DNA from 2 places in the Geobacillus sp. GHH01 genome. Region 1 is predicted to be linked to the other one. Evidence: riboswitches for the same ligand, from Rfam matches in the RefSeq annotation. Region 1 holds a riboswitch; the other holds the start of a gene.

Region 1 (3,126 bases):
TACGTCCTCTTTATTCGGCAGCCCTAAATGCTCTTTCGGCGTTACGTAACAAAGCATCGCCGTTCCATAAGCGCCAATGATGGCGGCGCCAATCGCCGACGTGATGTGATCGTATCCCGGCGCGATGTCGGTGACAAGCGGCCCTAACGTATAAAACGGCGCTCCATGGCAAATGTCCTGTTCCCGCTCGACATTTTCGCGAATTTTATGCATCGGAATGTGGCCCGGCCCTTCGATCATCACCTGCACATCATGCTTCCAGGCGATTTTCGTCAGCTCGCCAAGCGTTTCCAGTTCGGCAAACTGCGCCTCATCGTTCGCATCGGCGATGGAGCCGGGGCGCAAGCCGTCGCCAAGGGAGATCGCGACATCGTATTGTTTCAAAATCTCGCAGATTTCTTCAAAATGCGTATACAAAAAGTTTTCTTCATGATGGGCCAAACACCATTGGGCGATGATCGAGCCGCCGCGCGAGACGATGCCGGTCGTCCGGTTGGCGGTGAGCGGAATGTAATGAAGCCGCACACCGGCGTGGATCGTCATGTAGTCGACTCCTTGCTCCGCCTGCTCCATCAACGTCTCACGATACACGTCCCACGTTAACTTCTCCGGCACCCCTCCTACCTTTTCGAGCGCCTGATAAATCGGCACCGTTCCCACGGGGACCGGCGAATTGCGGATGATGTACTCGCGTGTTTCATGAATGTGTTTGCCGGTCGACAAATCCATGACCGTATCGGCGCCCCAACGCACCGCCCAAAGCAGCTTTTCCACTTCATCTTCAATCGAGGATGAAACGGCCGAGTTGCCGATATTGGCATTAATTTTCACATGGAAACGACGGCCGATGATCATCGGCTCACTCTCGGGGTGATTAATGTTCGCCGGAATGATCGCCCGTCCGGCCGCTACTTCCTGGCGAACGATTTCGGGGTCGATTCGTTCACGGATGGCGACGAACTCCATCTCTGGTGTGATGATTCCCCGTTTGGCATAATGCATTTGCGTTACGGTTTTTCCGGGCTTTGCCCTCAATGGACGGCGCACGAACGGCAGCGGGCGGACGCCGGCGGTCGCTGATGGCTTCACTTCTTCGACATCGCCGCGCTCAACAATCCAGTTGCGGCGAAGAGGCGGCAATCCTTTTTCGACGTCCGGCTCAAAATGAGGATCGGTGTATGGACCGGTTGTGTCATAGACGCGCACCGGCTCGTTTTCCACCGTTCCTTGCGGCGTTTTCGTCGGCGACAACACGATCTCTCTCATCGGCACGCGCACATCCTTGCGCGATCCTTCAATGTACACCTTGCGGCTAGCTGGAAATGACATGAACGAGCGGATGTTTTCCATGCGGCTTTCCTCCTTTGAAATGGTGGTTGAGACCTGCAGCCGCACCAGCAAAAGAGAGGCAAAAACGGGGGATATTTACGCAAAAACGGGTTCCGCAAAACGAACGGAACCCGATCAAGGCAAAAAGGCCAAATGAACAGCCTGTGCGTCCATCTGTTCCCGCTGCCTGCTTCCCTACGCTGGCATGACCCAGATCAGGTTCAAAGGGTCAAAGAACTTCATCGCGTTCTTTTCTCAGCCCGGCTCTCGGACTCCCCCAGCAGATAAGCGTATCACAATGATGACTGACTTTTTTATTTTATCAGGCAATTGGCAAAGATGCAAACCATTTTATTCCAAACGTTGACTCCCACACGTCGTTTGAAAGCCCCTCTTTCTCGAAGAAAGCGTCCTTTTCCTCACTCACACAGAAAATTTCTTCAGCATTGCCCGCATCTCGTCCGCCATCTGACCGAGCGATGTCGACGAAGAGGCGATTTCCTCGACGGAAGCCATTTGTTCCTGCGTCGCTGCCGATACGTTGGCCGCACCGGACGCTGACTGTTCGACAATATTGGTCATCTGTTGGAGTGCGTCGTTCACTTGGCGGGCATGCTCCGTCATTTGCTCGATGGCGGACGATACTTGTCCAATTTGTTTGCTCACTTGGCCGACCTCCTCGCGAATATGGGCAAATGATTGGCCGCATGCCGCCGCCACGTTCAATCCTTTCGCCACTTCGGAGATCACCTGTTCGGCAGACGCAACCGCCCGCTTCGTTTCTTCTTGAATGTAACCGATCAGCTCGGAAATTTGTTGCGCTGAGCGCGCTGATTGTTCTGCGAGCTTCCGCACTTCATCCGCGACAACCGCAAACCCTTTCCCTTGCTCGCCGGCGCGCGCCGCTTCGATCGCCGCATTGAGCGCCAACAAATTCGTCTGCGACGCAATGCCGGTGATCGCTTCCGTAATCTGTCCAATCTCGTTGGAGCGCTCCCCAAGCCCTTTCACCACCTGGCCGAGCGTTTGCACATGATCGTAAATGAACTGCATTTGCTCGGACATTTGTCCGATTGACTGCTTGCCGTCCTCTGCTTTCGCCGATGTTTTCTCAGCCCGGTGCGCCACTTCTTTCGTATGGAAAGCGACGTCGCTCAATGTTTGGGAAATATCATGCACGGACGCGGCGGTGGTGCGGACAGCATCGGCCTGCTCCTCCGCACTTGCCGCAAGCGTTTCCATCGTTGTCGCAATTTGCTCTGTCGCTTTCGTCGTCTGTTCGGCGACGGCGGCAAGCTGCTGAGAATATTGCGCTACTTCTTCGGCATGATGTTGGATTTGCCCCATCACACTTTGCCAAGCGTTTGCCATATCGTTTAACGACGCCGCAATCGGCCGCAGCTGCTGCACGCGATCAAGCGGTATGCGCACCGTCAAATCTCCGCTTGTCATCTTGCCTAAATGTTCGTTAATAACGGCAATCGGGGCAACAAACCGTCGATAGTTGAGCGTTGCCGAAACGAAGCCGAGCATCGCGCCAAACAGCACCGTAGCAACAAGCGTCCACCAAAATGCCGCCCCGCGAATGCCGTTGACCAGGCATGTGGCCATGCCGATCGCCGCTGTGCCAGGGATGACGATGAACATGGTGCGGATGATATAACTTGCTAATGACAAAACGCTCTCCTCCTTTTGCCATGATGCAAACACCTTTCTTATTTCTTTACCACATAAATAGATTCGTGAATGAACGTTCATTTTCCTTCCTAGCCCTAATCATGAATAGGGGTGGTTGCA
Region 2 (3,126 bases), 160 kb from region 1:
CTTCACCGTTTGCCATACCGCCTTCGTCCCTTCTTCATCAAGCAGCGCCGTCGGCTCATCCAAAAACAAGACATCCGGCTCAAGCGCCAGCACCGAAGCGAGCGCCAACCGCTGTTTCATCCCGCCGGAAAGCGTATGAATATCAGTATGCGGAGCGATCTCCAAACCGACTTGGTTCAGCAGCGCACGGATGCGGACGGGCATCTCGTGGCGCGGCACGCTTCGATTTTCGAGGGCAAAAGCGATTTCCTCGTCCGCATACGGCATGCAAAATTGCGCATCAGGATCTTGGAAAACATAGCCCCACCGTTCCGGCCGCTTAAGGCGCTCCGCTTTCATCGGCACATCGATCGAGTGGGGAATGATGCCAGCCATCACTTGCAATAATGTCGACTTGCCGCATCCCGACGGACCAAGGAGGAGCACTTTCTCCCCCTCGGCAATCGAAAGCGACAAGTCGCGAAACAGCAGCCCGTCGCTCCCGGGAAATTTCAGGCGCAGCCGATCAATCGCAATTGCTTGTTTCATCGCCATTCGCCGCCTTACCGGTTCAATGCATCGTAATCGTCTTTCGAGGCCGGCCGCCACATTTGCGTCACTCCGGTTTTTTCGAGCGCTTTCGCCAATGAAACAGCAAGCACGCCGGAGATGAGGATGGCGCCGATAAAACGCGCCAGCAAAAAGAGCGCCATATTCCATGGGGCGAGCGCCTCAATATAGCCTTTGTAAAAGTCCATGATGAGCGAGCCAATCGTCGCCCCGACCGCGCCGAGCGATACAACGAACACATCAAAGCGCCGATAGCGGAAGGCGGCAAAGACGAGCTCGGCAAACAGCCCTTGAACGACCCCGTAAATGAGCACTTCAAGCCCCCATTGCGATCCCATGATCAGCTCGCCGGACGAAGCCGCAATCTCCGCGAGCAACGCCACCCCTGGCTTGCGAATGAGCAAATAAGCGAGCGAGGAGGCGATAAACCACATGCCGTAAATGAGTTGATCGAGATGAAACCCTACTGCTCCCACCGCGCTATATAGCGGGCCCCATAATTTGTAAATAATGCCAAACACAATCGCAATGACGATCGTCGTTAAAATATCCGCCAATTTTAACCCTTTTGTCTTCACTTCCATCCTGTTCTCCTCCTTGTCTTGCGTCAACGGCTCGCCGCCAATTCAGCCGACGGCCACTGCTCAAGCCGATACGCCATCTCCCAAAACTCGTACTCATATTCGCTGCTGATGAGGAAATGCTGCTTCATCCGATGGCGATCCTCTTCGGTGACCTCGTCAGCGATGTCGTCAAGCCGCGCGATTTGCTCTTCCACAAGCGAGCGGAACCAGTCCGAACTGTAGGTGCCGATCCATTTTTCATAAATCGGATCATTCGGGCGGCACATTTTCAAGCGCTCGCCAATTTCGTAATACAGCCAGTAGCACGGCAAAATGGCGGCGATAACATCACCGAGATGCCCTTCGTACGCCGCGCGGTACATGTGCGACGTATAGGCGTACGCCGTCGGCGCCGGAATGAACGCCGCCCTTTCCTCTTCCGTAATGCCCAAGAGCTCGGCGAACGTTTCATGCAGCGACAGCTCGGCTTCGCACGTGCTTTGTGCATGGTGCGCCAACCGGGCTGTCGTCGCCAAATCCGGCGATTTCGCCGCCCCGATCGCCTGCACGCGGGCAAAATGGCGCAAATAATAGGCATCTTGCATCACGTAATAGCGAAACTTCTCGCGCGCAAGCGTCCCTTGGCCAAGCTCCTGAACAAACGGATGGCGGAAACTCGCCTGCCAGATCGGATCGGCCGCTTGGCGCAATTGTTTGGCAAATGACATTCGTTTTCCCCCTTTTTGGCAAAATAAAAACGCCGCTTCCTTTGCCGATTGGCGTAAAGAAAGCGGCGTGGGCATGCGACGTTGGCAAGGCAAAGCCTAGCCTTGCTGTGCTGCTCCTCCACTTCCCTACGCTGGCATTACCCAGATCAGGTGCTAAGGGTCTCAAAGGCACACTTTGATCTCAGCCTTTCTAAAGGCCCCCCTAGTGGATGATGGTGCAATTTTCAGTTTTCTTTACACTTAATCATACCATGGCACGAACGATTGTCAATCTTTTTTTCTCCGACGTTGCGCTATGCGTTGCAATCCGCTATGATGGAAACGCAGCAATTGACGACGGAATGGGAGTGGAAACGATGGCGAAGGTCATCCTGAAAAGAGAACGGAAAAAACGGCTTGAGCAAGGGCATCCATGGATTTTTCGAAGTGAAGTCGACCGCATCGAAGGCGATGCGACGCCGGGCGACTTCGTTGACGTTTACAATCATCAAGGTTATTGGCTGGCGAAAGGATATATCAACCCCGCTTCGCAAATCATCGTCCGCGTCTTGACGCAAAACCCAAACGATGAACTCGATGAGCGCTTTTTCATCGACCGCATCCGTCAGGCGTGGGCGTACCGTGAACGGATGATTCCCGGCGTTCGCTCCTGCCGCGCCGTCTATGGCGAAGCCGACTTTTTGCCCGGATTGATCGTCGACAAATATGAAGATGTGCTTGTTGTGCAAATTTTGGCGCTCGGCATGGAAAGGCGGAAAGACTGGATTTTGCGCGGCTTGCTTGACGTGTTTGCCCCAAGGGCCATTTATTTGCGCAACGATGTGTCCGTTCGGGAGCTTGAGGGTCTCAAACAAGAAAAAGGCTTTTGGTACGGGGAAGCGGAAACGGAAATCGAAATCGAGGAAAACGGCGTGAAATACATCGTCGATATTGAAAACGGACAAAAAACCGGCTTTTTCTTCGACCAACGGCAAAACCGCGCCGCTCTTCGTCCGCTCATCGGTCCGGAGACAACCGTGCTCGACTGCTTCACCCATACCGGCTCGTTTATGCTAAACGCTTGTCTGTATGGGGCAAAACATGCTACTGCCGTCGATATTTCCGAACATGCCATCGAAACGGCGAAACGGAACGCCGCGTTAAACGGATTCACGAACGTTGAATTTGTCGTCGCCAACGCCTTCGACTATTTGCGCGAATCAGTGCGCGCCGGCAAACAGTGGGATGTCGTCATCATCGACCCGCCGGCATTCGCGAAATCGGCCCATGCCGTCCCGAAGGCGCTG

Evidence for each region. A riboswitch is a leader RNA that binds a small molecule or an ion and turns the genes downstream of it on or off. The one in region 1 is predicted to bind thiamine pyrophosphate.
Region 2: it holds a riboswitch for thiamine pyrophosphate, as region 1 does, so the genes downstream of both, tenA (thiaminase II) here and thiC (phosphomethylpyrimidine synthase ThiC) in region 1, are expected to answer to the same signal.

Annotation. Positions count from the first base shown of each region.
Region 1 covers NC_020210.1:391,168-394,293, reverse strand. The annotation lists gene thiC (phosphomethylpyrimidine synthase ThiC) at 1-1,350, opposite strand, end outside; gene GHH_RS19070 (hypothetical protein) at 1,328-1,486, shown strand; TPP riboswitch at 1,505-1,618, opposite strand; gene GHH_RS01985 (methyl-accepting chemotaxis protein) at 1,753-3,006, opposite strand.
Region 2 covers NC_020210.1:553,419-556,544, reverse strand. The annotation lists gene GHH_RS02860 (ABC transporter ATP-binding protein) at 1-528, opposite strand, end outside; gene GHH_RS02855 (ECF transporter S component) at 543-1,133, opposite strand; gene tenA (thiaminase II) at 1,157-1,840, opposite strand; TPP riboswitch at 1,947-2,054, opposite strand; gene GHH_RS02845 (class I SAM-dependent rRNA methyltransferase) at 2,197-3,126, shown strand, end outside.